3 regions of the Streptomyces sp. NBC_00287 genome follow, and region 1 is predicted to be linked to each of the others. Evidence: riboswitches for the same ligand, from Rfam matches in the RefSeq annotation. Region 1 holds a riboswitch; each other region holds the start of a gene.
What was found. A riboswitch is a leader RNA that binds a small molecule or an ion and turns the genes downstream of it on or off. The one in region 1 is predicted to bind cobalamin.
Positions count from the first base shown of each region.

Region 2: it holds a riboswitch for cobalamin, as region 1 does, so the genes downstream of both, OHT76_RS10130 (cobalamin biosynthesis protein) here and OHT76_RS28735 (ribonucleoside-diphosphate reductase subunit alpha) in region 1, are expected to answer to the same signal.
Region 3: it holds a riboswitch for cobalamin, as region 1 does, so the genes downstream of both, OHT76_RS06850 (ABC transporter substrate-binding protein) here and OHT76_RS28735 (ribonucleoside-diphosphate reductase subunit alpha) in region 1, are expected to answer to the same signal.

Region 1 covers NZ_CP108053.1:6,272,512-6,277,312, forward strand. The annotation lists gene OHT76_RS28735 (ribonucleoside-diphosphate reductase subunit alpha) at 1-2,254, opposite strand, end outside; cobalamin riboswitch at 2,378-2,502, opposite strand; gene OHT76_RS28740 (GNAT family N-acetyltransferase) at 2,555-3,058, opposite strand; gene mctP (monocarboxylate uptake permease MctP) at 3,126-4,721, opposite strand; gene OHT76_RS28750 (DUF3311 domain-containing protein) at 4,718-4,801, opposite strand, start outside.
Region 2 covers NZ_CP108053.1:2,217,955-2,222,755, forward strand. The annotation lists gene OHT76_RS10120 (nSTAND1 domain-containing NTPase) at 1-674, opposite strand, end outside; gene OHT76_RS10125 (CU044_2847 family protein) at 655-1,017, opposite strand; cobalamin riboswitch at 1,203-1,342, shown strand; gene OHT76_RS10130 (cobalamin biosynthesis protein) at 1,444-2,385, shown strand; gene OHT76_RS10135 (cobyric acid synthase) at 2,382-3,893, shown strand; gene cobN (cobaltochelatase subunit CobN) at 3,890-4,801, shown strand, end outside.
Region 3 covers NZ_CP108053.1:1,518,069-1,522,869, forward strand. The annotation lists gene OHT76_RS06845 (FecCD family ABC transporter permease) at 1-576, opposite strand, end outside; gene OHT76_RS06850 (ABC transporter substrate-binding protein) at 573-1,592, opposite strand; cobalamin riboswitch at 1,677-1,836, opposite strand; gene OHT76_RS06855 (CoA-binding protein) at 1,930-2,337, shown strand; gene OHT76_RS06860 (formylglycine-generating enzyme family protein) at 2,384-3,301, shown strand; gene OHT76_RS06865 (4-hydroxybenzoate 3-monooxygenase) at 3,309-4,526, shown strand; gene OHT76_RS06870 (ArsR/SmtB family transcription factor) at 4,523-4,801, opposite strand, start outside.

The sequences.
Region 1 (4,801 bases):
GGGCGATACGGGTCGCCGGGCGCGAGCGCAGGTAGTACGTCGTCTTCAGCCCGGACTTCCAGGCGTAGGCGTACATCGAGGAGAGCTTGCCGATGGTCGGCGTCTCCAGGAAGAGGTTCAGGGACTGCGACTGGTCGAGGAACGGCGTCCGGGCGGCGGCCATGTCGATGAGCCCGCGCTGCGGGATCTCCCACGCCGTGCGGTAGAGCCGTCGTACGTCCTCGGGGATCCAGGCGAACTCCTGCACCGAGCCGTTCGCCTCGCGCAGCGCCTCGCGGGTGCGGGCGTCCCAGACGCCGAGCTCCTTCAGCTCCTGCACAAGGTAGGAGTTGACCTGGAGGAACTCGCCGGACAGCGTCTCGCGCTTGAACAGGTTGGACACCTGCGGCTCGATGCACTCGTAGACGCCGGCGATGGACGCGATGGTCGCGGTGGGCGCGATGGCGAGGAGGAGGGAGTTGCGCATCCCGACCTCGGCGATACGGCTGCGCAGCGCCGCCCAGCGCTCCGGCCAGGTGAGTTCGGCGTCGTAGTGGTCGGGGTGCAGGACGCCCTGCGCGGTACGGGTCTTCTCCCAGGCCGGCAGCGGGCCGCTGCGCTCGGCGAGGTCGGCGGAGGCCTCGTAGGCGGCGAGCATGATGCGCTCGGCGATCCGGGTGGAGAGCGCCTTGGCCTCGGGGGAGTCGAAGGGCAGCCGCAGCTTGAAGAAGACGTCCTGCAGCCCCATCGCACCGAGCCCCACCGGGCGCCACTTGGCGTTGGAGCGGCCCGCCTGCTCGGTCGGGTAGAAGTTGATGTCGACCACGCGGTCGAGGAAGGTGACGGCGGTGCGGACGGTGGCGTCGAGCCGCTCCCAGTCGATGTCACCGTCGACGACGAACGAGCCGAGGTTGACCGACCCCAGGTTGCAGACCGCCGTCTCCCCGTCGTCGGTGACCTCCAGGATCTCCGTGCAGAGGTTGGAGGAGTGGACCACCTGGCCCGGCAGGGCGGTCTGGTTGGCGGTGCGGTTGGCGGCGTCCTTGAAGGTCATCCAGCCGTTGCCGGTCTGCGCGAGGGTGCGCATCATGCGGCCGTAGAGGTCACGGGCGGGGATGGTCTTCTTCGCGAGGCCCTGTTCTTCTGCCTTGCGATAGGCCGCGTCGAACTCCTCGCCCCACAGGTCGACCAGCTCGGGCACATCGGCGGGCGAGAACAGGGACCACGGGGCGTCGGCGTTCACCCGGCGCATGAACTCGTCCGGGATCCAGTGCGCGAGGTTCAGATTGTGCGTACGCCGGGCGTCCTCACCGGTGTTGTCGCGCAGCTCCAGGAACTCCTCGATGTCGGAGTGCCAGGTCTCCAGGTAGACCGCCGCCGCGCCCTTGCGCCGCCCGCCCTGGTTCACGGCGGCGACCGAGGCGTCGAGGGTCTTCAGGAACGGGACGATGCCGTTGGAGTGCCCGTTGGTGCCGCGGATCAGCGAACCCCGGGAGCGGATACGGGAGTACGAGAGCCCGATGCCGCCGGCGTGCTTGGAGAGGCGGGCGACCTGGTGGTAGCGGTCGTAGATGGAGTCCAGCTCGTCGAGCGGGGAGTCGAGCAGGTAGCAGGACGACATCTGGGGGTGCCGGGTGCCGGAGTTGAAGAGCGTGGGGGAGGAGGGGAGGTAGTCGAGGCGGCTCATGAGCCCGTAGAGCGCGGCGACTTCGTCGAGGGCGCGCGTGGTGTCGTCCTCGGCGAGACCGGCGGCGACGCGGAGCATGAAGTGCTGGGGCGTCTCGATGACCTTGCGCGTGATGGGGTGCCGGAGCAGATAACGGCTGTGGAGGGTACGGAGCCCGAAGTAGCCGAAGCGGTCGTCGGCGCCGGTGTCGATCAGCGCGTCGAGGCGGGCGGCGTGGATCCGTACGAACTCGGCGGTCCGGTCGGCGATGAGCCCCTCCCGGTGCCCGACCGCGACGGACTCGGTGAAGGACGTGACGCCCTGGGAGGCGGCCTCGGCGGCGATGGAGACGGTCAGCAGCCGGGCGGCCAGCCGGGAGTAGGCGGGGTCCTCGGAGATGAGCCCTGCCGCGGCCTCGGTGGCCAGCTCGCGCAGCTCCGACACGTCCGCCCGGGCGGACCGGCCGCGCAGCGCGGCGGCGGCGACCCGGCCGGGGTCGGCGTCGGGGAGGTCGGCGGTCAGCTCGGTCAGGGTCCGCAGCAGCGCGGTTCCGGGACCGTCGGTCTCCACCTGGATGGCTGAAGCCGGGTCGGCTGGCGCGATGGTCACTGGGGGGCTCTCCCTCGCTCGGCACGGGGCCTTGCGGAGGGCAGGAGGCAGCTCACGAGCGCACGGGGCGTCGCGTCCACCGACCCATTCCACGAGGCCCGGACGTCAGGCGCACCGGCCGGTTGGCCGGGCGCGCTGTCGGCAGGTCCTCGGACTGACGCTTATGCACAGATGTGCACAAGTACACCGTTGCGGGACAGTTCCGGATTCGCACCGGATTCCCCTGCGACGACAGCGAGCATGAGCATACATCTTGTGCCGCCCTGCGGTGACACCCCCAGATGTTGTGTCGCGTCGGCTTCAGAGCGTCAACTGATAAGTGAGGAGAGTGAACTCGGGATGCTCCGGGATCGGGTTCCAGTCGCGCTCGGGGGCCCGGGTGAAGCCGAGACGTTCATAGATACGGTGGGCGGTGCGCATCAGGGACTGGGTCGACAGGACGATGCCCTTGCACTCCGCGGCTCTTGCCCGGTCGATACAGGCGCGGACGAGGGCTTCTCCGGCGCCCCTGCCACGGGCCGCGTGGGCGACGGCCAGCATGCGGATCTCGGCCTCTCCGGGGCGGGCGAGGTCGGCCATGGGGCCGGGGGAGGGGACGAAAGTGACGCCGCCCAGGAGCCCGTTGTGGTCTACGGCCACCAACACCTCAGCGGCTGCGGCCCGCTTGGCGACGTCCCTGAGTTCGCCGAGGTACCAGTCGCTCTCGCCGAAGGTGAGGAGGTCGTCCTGGAGGTAGGCCTGGGCGGTGATCTCGCCCAGTTCCTCGTATTCGATGGGTTCCGCCGGGCGGATCTGGAAGTCCATGGAGTGAGTGTGTACGACAGAGGGCCGCCGTTCGAATGGCTTTCGGCGGCCCTCTGCGGAGGATGCGTCAGTGCACCGGGGTCAGATCCTTCTGGACTCCCGGGTCTCCCGCGTCCGCCGTGTAGTCCTCCGGGCTCGTCTCGTCGATACCTTCGGGGGCCTTCGCCGCCTTCAGGACGAAGGTCAGGACCACCGTGACGACAAGGTTCAGGACGAACGCCGTCAGGCCGATGTAGCCGATCTCCCCGATGCCCGGGATCTCCTTCGACGAACCGCCGAAGTGCTTCTGCGTCGGCGACGCGACACCGTAGGCCGCCACCGTGCCGTAGATCATGCCGACCGCCCAGCCGGCGAGCAGCGCCCAGCGGTGGAACCAGCGCGTGAACAGGCCGCCGACCAGGGCCGGGAAGGTCTGCAGGATCCAGATGCCGCCCAGGAGCTGGAAGTTGATGGCGACCGTCTTGTCCATCGTCAGGACGAAGACCAGCGCGCCGACCTTCACCAGCAGCGAGACCAGCTTGGAGACCTTGGTCTCCTGGGCGGGCGTGGCGTCGGGCTTGATGAAGTCCTTGTAGATGTTCCGGGTGAACAGGTTCGCCGCCGCGATCGACATGATCGCCGCCGGCACCAGCGCGCCGATGCCGATCGCCGCGAAGGCCACGCCCGCGAACCAGGCCGGGAACATGTTCTCGAACAGCTGCGGGATCGCCAACTGGCCGTTCTCCACCTTCACTCCGGCCGCGATCGCCATGAAGCCCAGCAGCGCCAGCAGACCGAGCATCAGCGAATACAGCGGCAGGATCGTGGTGTTGCGGCGGATCACATCACGGCTCCGGGAGGAGAGGGTCGCGGTGATCGAGTGCGGGTACATGAACAGCGCCAGCGCCGAGCCCAAGGCCAGCGTGGCGTACGTCCATTGCCCGGCCTCCGGCGGGACCAGACCGCCCACCCCGGTGGTGGTGAACTTCTCGCCCGCGTCGGCGAAGATCTCGTCGAACCCGCCCAGCTTGATCGGGATGTAGATGATCGCCACCGCGATGACCAGATAGATCAGGGTGTCCTTGACGAAGGCGATCAGCGCGGGCGCCCGCAGCCCCGAGGAGTAGGTGTACGCGGCCAGCACACCGAACGCGATCAGCAGCGGGAGGTCCTTGATGAACCAGTTCGTGTTCTCCCCGCCGCCGACGCCCATCACATCCAGCACCGCCTGGATGCCGACGAGCTGGAGCGCGATGTACGGCATCGTTGCCAGGATGCCGGTCAGCGCCACCGCCAGCGACAGGCCCTTGGAGCCGTACCGGCCGCGCACGAAGTCCGAGGTCGTCACATAGCCGTGCTTGTGCGACACCGACCACAGGCGGGGCAGGAACGTGAAGATCAACGGGTAGACGAGGATCGTGTACGGCACCGCGAAGAAGCCCGCCGCGCCGGCCGCGTAGATCGCCGCCGGGACCGCCACGAAGGTGTAAGCCGTGTACAGGTCGCCGCCGAGCAGGAACCAGGTGACCCAGGTGCCGAACGAGCGTCCGCCCAGGCCCCATTCGTCGAGGCTCTGCTCGTTCTCGGCCTTGCGCCAGCGCGCGGCGAGGAAGCCCATGACCGTGACGGCCAGGAAGAAGAAGATGAAGACGGCGAGCGCGACGCCGTTCACGCCGTCGTTCACTTGGTACCTCCACGACGGGCGCGCTGGTCACGCTGCCACAGCTGGTACGCGATCACCGTCAGCACGGTCGACAGGAGTAC
Region 2 (4,801 bases), 4.1 Mb from region 1:
AAGACCGTCGCGTCCTGTTCGCGGAAGGCCTCCAGGCCTCGGAAGGGGGACGGGCGTAGGCCCGGTTCCAGGCCCAGGAGGAGAGCTGCGGGGATGAGGTACGCCGTGCTCGCGCCCGTCCCCGTGTCCGCCGCCACCGTCATGCCGACGACGCCGCCCTGTTCCGTGTCCCACACCGGGCCGCCGCTGAAGCCCCGGCCGATCGTCCGTCCGCGGGGTTCCATCGACGTCCACCCCTTGCCCACCGGCGCCCGCAACCGGCCGTCCACCCAGACTCCGTGGTCGTCGGTCAGAAGGGGGAAGCCCAGGACGCGGAAGGGGTGGTCCCAGACCGCTGTGCCGCCCGCGAAACGGACCGGTGTGGTGCCGGGGACCGGGTCCAGCCTCAGCAGGGCGATGTCTCCGCCGCCGTCCCCGGACACCGGGCGCCAGTGCGTGACCGTCGCCGGCAACCGGTCGGACGGCGGAGTCAGCAGCGGGAAGTCGACGGTCACGGCACAGGAAGGAGGGTCCGTCGCCGTGTCGGGCACGCCCAGCGCGTTCGCCACTACATGGGCGCAGGTGCACAGCGTGCCCTCCGCGATCAGGAAGCCGCTTCCCGTGACCTGACCGTCATGACTCCAGAAGCGGGCGATTCCGCGCGCGAGTTCGTCGTCAGACTCGGCCGTCGGCATCGCGCTGTCCCGGAACCATCGCTTCCGACGGGTTCGTCCAGTTCATCGTCACCGTGAAGTGCGCCTCCGTGGAGCCCCGCGCGACCACCACCCCCGCCTCCGCGCTCAGCGTGATGCCGAACTCGACCGTGACCGAACCCGGTGGTCTGGGCAGGTCCCGCGCGCCTTCCAGGACCGCCCCCAGCGCCGGACGCACCCGGGCCAGCGCCTGTTGGAGGGTTTCGGCCGCCCCCGCGACCGCGCCGCCGCGCGACACGCGCTGCACCCCCGCCGGCCCGTCGCCCGCCACCTCCAGCAGTACGACCTGCCCGTCGTCCAGCACCATTTCACCCACGTACGCCACAGACCCGGCCCTCCCCCTCGCCCCACTCGATCGGTCCCCGTATTCCAGGGCGTCACGCACCGCAGTCGCAAGGCGCTTCCGCGTAGTCACCTCGTGTGGGTGAACCCCCTGGCCAAACCCGCCCCGCCGGACCCGATGTGGGCCTCAGCACACTCTCCCCTCGCAGGTCAACGGCAAGTTGACGGCCCTTCCGGGCCCGTGGTGGACTGCCGGAGCCATGTACGGCGGCAAGAGAGGAAGCCGGTGTGAGTCCGGCGCGGTCCCGCCACTGTCACCGGGGTAAGTAGCCCCGGGAGCCAGGAACTCTCACCGCCGGTCTCGTCGAACCAGGGCGTGGACACCCTGAGTGAGGACATATCGCGATGCTTGCCTGCCGATCGACATCCAGTACCAGACCCGCGTCTGACTCCGCGATCGGCTGAGCCGATGCGGGCCGATCGCGTCTTCGCGTACGGCGCCGCCGCCGGCCTCCTCGGTGATCTGCTCCTCGGCGATCCGCGCCGCGGGCATCCGGTCGCCGCGTTCGGGCGGGCCGCGGGTGCCGTGGAACGGCTGTTGTGGCGCGACGACCGTGGCCGGGGCGCACTGCACACGACCGTGTGCGCCGGTGGCGCCGTGGCTCTGGGTGCCCTCGCCGCGGGGGCCGTACGCCGCTCCCCTGCCGCCTCCGTCGCGCTCACCGGCGTAGCCACCTGGGCCGTCGTCGGCGGGACTTCGCTCGTCCGGGAGGCTCGGGTCATCGGGCAGGCGCTCCACCAGGGGGACGTCGAGGCCGCTCGGGCCCGGCTGCCGCATTTGTGCGGGCGGGATCCTCAGGCGCTGGACGCTGACGGGATCGCGCGGGCCGTTGTCGAGTCCGTCGCCGAGAACACCTCCGATGCCGTCGTGGGGGCCTTGGTGTGGGGGGCCTTGGGCGGAGTACCTGGGCTTGTCGGGTTTCGGGCCGTGAACACCCTTGACGCCATGGTCGGCCACAAGTCGGCCCGTTACCGGCGCTACGGCTGGGCTTCCGCTCGCCTCGACGACGTCGCCGGGTGGCCGGGGGCGCGCCTGACGGCCGTACTCGCCGCCGCGGCGGGAGGGAATGCCCGGGGGGCCGTACAGGCCTGGCGGGCCGATGCCTCGAAGCATCCGAGCCCCAACGCGGGGCCGGTGGAGGCGTCGTTCGCGGGGGCGCTGGGGGTGCGGCTCGGGGGGACCTTGGCGTACGGCGGGCGCATCGAGCATCGGCCGGTGTTGAACGGGGAGGGGCGTGCTGTGGAGGTCGGGGACATCGAGCGGGCCGTACGGCTGTCCCGGCGGGTGAGCCTGCTTGCGCTGGGGGTCAGTGTCGTCGCGCGCCGCGTCGTGAAGGGGAAGCGGTCATGAGCGGCGGAGGGCTCCTCGTCGCCGGTACCACCTCCGACGCCGGTAAGAGTGTGGTCACGGCCGGGATCTGTCGCTGGCTGGTCCGGCAAGGGGTCAAGGTCGCGCCCTTCAAGGCGCAGAACATGTCCCTCAATTCGTTCGTCACGCGCGAAGGCGCCGAGATCGGGCGGGCCCAGGCCATGCAGGCACAGGCGTGCCGAACAGAGCCGAGCGCGCTCATGAATCCCGTGCTGCTCAAGCCCGGTGGCGACCAGAGCAGTCAGGTCGTGCTGATGGGCAAGCCGGTGGGTGAGCTCAGTGCGCGCGGGTATCACGGGGGGCGGCAGCAGCAGTTGCTCGGGACCGTGCTCGACTGTCTCGCCGAGTTGCGGGGCACGTATGACGCGGTGATCTGCGAGGGGGCGGGCAGCCCCGCCGAGATCAATCTGCGGCGGACCGACATCGTCAACATGGGGATCGCCCGCAACGCCGGGCTGCCCGTGGTCGTGGTCGGTGACATCGACCGGGGCGGCGTCTTCGCCTCCTTCTTCGGGACCGTCGCCCTGCTCTCCGAAGAGGACCAGAAGCTGGTCGCCGGGTTCCTCGTGAACAAGTTCCGGGGGGACGTCAGCCTCCTCGAACCCGGGCTCGACATGCTCCATGGCCTCACCGGGCGGCACACCTACGGCGTCCTGCCCTTCCAGCACGGCCTCGGCATCGACGAGGAGGACGGGCTGCGCGTCTCCCTGCGGGGGACCGTGCGCGAGTCCCAGGTCTCCTCCCCCGTCGGCGAGGACGTCCTGCGCGTCGCCGTCTGTGCCGTCCCCCTCATGTCCAACTTCACCGACGTCGACGCCCTCGCCGCCGAACCCGGCGTCGTCGTACGGTTCGTGGACCGGCCCGAGGAACTGGCCGACGCCGACCTCGTCGTCGTGCCCGGTACCCGGGGGACCGTCAAGGCGCTGGAGTGGCTGCGCGAGCGGGGCCTTGCGGAGGCGCTGATCCGCAGGGCCTCGGAGCAGAAGCCCATCCTCGGCATCTGTGGCGGCTTCCAGATCCTCGGCGAGCACATCGAGGACGAGGTCGAGAGCCGCAGGGGCCATGTCGAGGGGCTCGGCATCCTGCCCGTGCGGGTGCGGTTCGCGCGCGAGAAGACCCTCACCCGGCCGACCGGGGAAGCCCTCGGCGAGCAGGTCGAGGGGTACGAGATCCATCACGGGGTCGCTTCCATAAACGGCGGTGAACCCTTCCTCGACGGCTGCCGGGTCGAACAGACCTGGGGCACGCACTGGCACGGCTCGCTGGAGTCGGACGGCTTCCGGCGGGCCTTTCTGCGCGAGGTGGCGGCCGCCGCGGGCCGCCGCTTCGTACCGGCACCGGACACAACGTTCGCCGCGCTGCGCGAGGAGCAGCTCGACCGGCTCGGCGATCTGATCGAACAACACGCGGACACCGACGCGCTCTGGCGGCTCATCGAGTCGGGCGCGCCGCAAGGACTGCCTTTCATTCCACCGGGAGCGCCCGCATGAGCACAGTGTTGTTGTTGTCCACCGCCGACACGGATCTGCTGGCGGCCAGGGCTGCGTCCGGTGCCTCCTACCGGATCGGCAATCCGACCCGCGTGGACGTCGCCGAGGAGTTGCCCGCCCTCATCGAGGGCTCCGACATCGCCGTCGTACGGCTGCTCGGTGGCAAGCGGGCCTGGGAGGACGGGCTCGCCACGCTGAAGGCGTCCGGCATCCCCACCGTGCTGCTGGGCGGCGAGACCGTCCCGGACGCCGAGTTGATGGCCGAGTCCTCGGTCCCCGCCGGTGTCGTCGCCGAGGCGCTGAAGTACCTCGTCGAGGGCGGGCCCGCCAACCTCACCGAACTCGCCCGGTTCCTCTCGGACACCGTGCTGCTGACGGGCGAGGGCTTCGTCGAGCCGCAGAAGATGCCGGAGTACGGCGTCCATGACAGCCGTGAACTCCGGCCGGGCCGCCCCACCGTCGGCGTGCTCTTCTACCGGGCCCACGAGCTCAGCGGCAACACCGCCTTCGTGGACACCCTGTGCGAAGCCATCGAGGCACGGGGCGTCAACGCCCTTCCCGTGTACTGCGGTTCGCTGCGCGGCGCGGACCCGGAGCTGTACGAGATCCTCGGCAAGGCCGATGCCCTCGTCGCCACGGTCCTCGCCGCCGGCGGTACGCACGCCTCGCAGGCGTCGGCCGGCGGTGACGAGGAGGCGTGGGACATCGGCGCTCTCGCCGACCTCAACATCCCTGTCCTGCAAGGGCTTTGTCTGACCTCGTCACGAAAAACCTGGGACGAGTCCGATGCCGCCCTCTCCCCCATGGACGCGGCCATGCAGGTCGCGATCCCGGAGTTCGACGGGCGGCTCATCACGGTGCCCTTCTCCTTCAAGGAGCAGGGGCCCGACGACGTCCCGGTGTACGTC
Region 3 (4,801 bases), 4.8 Mb from region 1:
GAGCGAGCCGAGGAGCCAGAACAGCACCCCGCGCGTGGTCTCCGCGTCGGCCGCGGTCATCACCACGAAGGAGGTGAGCGCGGAGAAGAGCTGCATGGCGGCGACCCCGGCCAGCACGACCCGGTCGGTGGTGCCGCCCAGGGTGTGGCTGAGCAGCAGCACCAGCGCGAAGGAGACCAGCGCGCCCACGAACGCGCCCGCGGGGACGGAGATCGCGCCGCCCCCGACGCCGAGGACGACCACGACGACCGCTCCGGTCGAGGCGCCCGAGGAGACGCCGAGGACGAACGGATCGGCGAGCGGATTGCGCAGCAGCGACTGCATCACCGCCCCGCACACGGCGAGCCCGGCCCCGCACACCGCCGCGAGAAGCGTGCGCGGCAGCCGGAGCTGCCAGACGATGCCGTCCCGGATCGGCGTCAACTCCGAGCTGCCGAGGCCGAGATGGGCAAGGACGGTGGACCAGACGTCGGCGACCCGGATGTCGGCGGGCCCGATGGTGATCGCGACGGCGAGGGAGCAGCACAGCAGGACAACTCCGGCGGCGCCGAACAGGAGGGTGCGCCGGACACTCACCCCGCGAGCCCGAACTCACGCAGTGCGGCGGCGACTTGTTCCACGCCCTCCACCGTGCGGATCGTCGGGTTCATCGCCTGGCCGCTGAGCAGGACGTACCGCTTGTGCTTGACGGCGTCCATGTTCTTGGTGACCGGGTCGGACTCCAGGAAGGCGATCTTCTTGGCGGCGGATTCGGCGGTCTGCGACTTGCGGGTCAGGTCGCCGATGACGAGCACGTCGGGGTTGCGGTCGGCGACGGTCTCCCAGTTGATCTGGGGCCACTCGTCGTGCGTGTCGTCGAAGACGTTCTTGGCGCCGAGGGCCCGGGTCATGACGCCGGGGGCGCCGCAACAGCCCGCCATGTACGGCGACTCGGCGTTGGCGAACCAGTACAGAAGGGTGACGTCCGAGGCGTCGATGCCCGAAGTGGCCTTCGCCATCCGCTCCTTGAGGGAGGCGACGAGCTCCTCGCCCCGCTGCTTCACCCCGAACACGGCGGCCAGATCCCGTACTTCGCCGTAGATGTCGTCCATGGTCAGCGGAGTGGTCCGCGCCCCGTCGCCGTCCCCGGAGTTGTCCTTGCCCGCGCTGTCGGACGGGGAGACATAGGTCTGCACGCCGAGCTTCTCGAACTGTTCACGGGTGGCGACTCCGCCCTTGCCGAGGGTGGAGACGAAGGAGGCGGCGACGAAGTCGGGGTCGGCCTCCAGGACCCGCTCGTAGGAGGGGTTGTTCTCGGCTATGCGCGGGACCTCGGCGTTCGCCTTCTTCAGCCCCTTCATCACGGGGTCGGTCCAGGTGGCCGTCCCCGCCATGCGGTCGGCGAGGCCGAGGGAGAGCAGGATCTCGGTGGTGCCCTGGTTGAGGGAGACGGCGTGCGTGGGTGGTTGCTCGACGCGGACGGTGTGTCCGCAGTTGTCGAGGGTCACGGCGGCCTTGGCGTCGGTCGTGGAAGCCTGGTCCGCGCAGCCGGTCAGCAGCAGGCCGGTGGCCGTGAGCAGGGCAGCGGGGCGGGCGAGACGTGCGATGGGCACGGGTGCGGTTCCTCAGTCGTCGAGGGCTCGAACGCGGAGCCCGGTCGTACGGTGCTCCCCCGCCGTCAGCCGACCGCGGGGGCCGCCAGCAGGTCTTCGGACTCGGGGTCGTCCGGTCGGGGCGCCTTCCCAGACGGCTCGTACGCCGTCCAGTGGCCGAGGCCCCGCCCGTCACCCTCACCGCTGCGCGTCAGCTCCGGATTCGCACCGGATTCCCTGACCCAAGAGCATGGGTTCGACTGGCCTCGGCAAGCTACCACGCGCCCATCCGGGAATCTCCACGCGCCCTTGGCCGTTGTCGGGAGAACAGGCATGTCATGAGGTCGAGGAGGCCCCGGTGTACGGCGACGAAGCGACGATCCGCAAGATCCTCACCGAACTCGGCGACACCTGGGCCGTGGTCGGCCTGTCGTCGAACCGGCGGCGCGCGGCGTACGGCGTCGCCCAGGTCCTCCAGCGCTACGGCAAGCGCGTGGTGCCCGTGCACCCCAAGGCGGAGACGGTGCACGGCGAGCAGGGGTACGCCTCGCTCGCGGACATCCCCTTCGATGTGGACGTCGTCGATGTCTTCGTCAACAGCGAGCTCGCGGGGCCCGTGGCCGACGAAGCGGTCGCCAAGGGCGCGAAGGCCGTGTGGTTCCAGCTCGATGTGATCGACGAGGCCGCGTACGACCGGACCCGGGCGGCGGGGCTGGACATGGTCATGGACCGGTGCCCGGCCATCGAGATCCCCCTGCTGCGCTGAAGCACATAGGGTGTCGCACGCACCGCACGTCCACGAGAAAAGGCCCATGTACGAGCCCCGGTCGCCCGCCCCCTGCTGCATGCCGTCGTCCAAAGCCGGTGCGGACAAGCCGACGGTCGAGGCGACCCCCGTCGCCACCGGCCCCGTCGCCACCGACGGCATGGTCCTGCTCCCCGGTGGCGAGTTCCTCATGGGCACCGAGGACGCCGAGGGCTTCCCGGACGACGCCGAGGGCCCGGTAAGGGCGGTGCGCGTCAACGCGTTCCGCATCGACGCCTGCGCGGTGACCAACGACGACTTCGCGGCCTTCGTCGCCGACACCGGCCACATCACCGACGCCGAGCGCCTGGACTGGTCGTACGTCTTCGCCGGGTTTCTGCCCGCCGCCCTGCGCCGTGGCGCCCCGCGGCCCGAGCGGACGCCCTGGTGGTGCGCGGTCGAGGGCGCGGCCTGGGACCGGCCGGAGGGTCCGGGCAGCGATCTCGCCGGGCGCGGGAACCATCCGGTGGTCCATGTGTCCTGGTACGACGCCACCGCCTACGCGGCCTGGGCGGGCAAGCGGCTGCCGACCGAGGCGGAGTGGGAGTACGCGGCCCGCGGCGGCCTGGAGCAGCGGCGCTATCCCTGGGGCGACGAACTCGATCCGGACGGCGAGTACCGCTGCAACATCTGGCGCGGCACCTTCCCCACCAAGAACACCGCCGCCGACGGCTACCGGGGCACCTCGCCCGTGGACGCCTTCAAGCCCAATGGCTTCGGGCTCTACAACACCTCGGGCAATGTCTGGGAGTGGTGCGCGGACTGGTGGTCCACCGAGCAGGACGGCGCCAAGGTGATCCGCGGCGGCTCCTACCTGTGCCACGCGTCCTACTGCAACCGCTACCGCGTGGCCGCCCGCAGCGCCAACACGCCGGACAGCTCCAGCGGCCATGCGGGGTTCCGCTGCGCGCTGAGCGCCACATAATGCTCGGGTGACCTCCACCACCCCCAACTCCACTGCTCCAGAACGCTTTCCGGTCGTCATCATCGGTGCCGGACCCGCCGGGCTCACTATCGGCAACATCCTGCGGGCAGCCTCCGTCGACTGTCTGGTCCTGGAGATCGAGAGCCGTGAGTTCATCGAGCAGCGGCCGAGGGCCGGCGTCCTGGAGGAGTGGGCTGTACGCGGGCTCGAACAGCGCGGTCTCGCGGAGAACTTGCTGGCGCGCGGCCAGGTGCACAACGAGTGCGAGTTCCGCTTCGCCGGGCAGCGCTACCGGTTCGAGTACGCGGAACTGACGGGGCATCACCACTTCGTCTATCCACAGCCGTTGCTGGTGACGGACCTGGTCGCGGAGTACGCGGACGTACGGGGCGGCGTCATCCGCTTCGGCGTACGGGACGTAGAACTGCACGACCTGGACTCGGACCGGCCGTCGGTGTCGTACACCCACCCCGAATCGGGTCAACGGCACACAGTGCACTGCGACTTCATCGCGGGCTGTGACGGCGCCCGCGGAGTGTCACGCACCGCGGTACCGCCAGGGCGCGCTCATGTCTCGCGGTACGACTACGGCATCGGCTGGCTGGCGCTGCTCGCGGAGGCGCCACCGTCCAACGACTGTGTGGTGTTCGGCGTGCATCCGCGCGGCTTCGCCGGGCACATGGCCCGCAGCCCCGAGGTCACGCGCTACTACCTGGAGTGCCCACCGGGCGACGACCCGGAAAACTGGTCCCACGAGCGAGTCTGGCGCGAGCTGCAAGAACGACTCGGAGCGGCCGGCGCTCCCCCGCTGACCGAGGGGCGGCTGATCGAGAAGCGCGTGCTGGACATGCACAGTTACGTCGTGGAGCCCATGGCGTTCGGCCGGCTCTTCCTGGCCGGGGACGCCGCCCATCTCACCGCGCCGATCGCGGCCAAGGGCATGAACCTCGCCCTGCACGACGCCTTCCTGCTCGGCGACGCGTTCATCGCCCACCTCACCAAGGGCGACCGAACCGGCCTCGACGGCTACTCGGCGGCCTGCCTCGGCCGGGTCTGGGACTACCAGGAGTTCTCCCAGTGGCTGTCGGAGGTGTACCACGGCACCTCCTCGGGCAACCCGCACCGAGCGGGCACCACCCTCGCCCGCCTGCGCCGCCTGTTCGGCTCCCCGACCGCGGGACTCGCCTTCGCGGAGCAGTACTTGGGCAAGAACGCCGACTACTAGTCGTGCAGCGGCCGGTCGCTGAGCCGGTGGTCCGCCACCTTCAGCGCCTCGTCCACCAGCCGCCGCAGATGGCCGTCGCGCAGGGAGTAGATCACCCGGCGGCCTTCTTTGCGTGTGTTCACCAGTCCGGCGAGGCGCAGCCGCGCCAGATGCTGGCTGACGGCGGGCCGGGCCGCCCCGCACGCCTCCGTGAGCGTGCTGACGTCAGCCTCTCCGCTGGTCAGCGCGTGCAGCAGCGTCAGCCGGGTGCGGTCGCCGAGCAGGGCGAGGAGTTC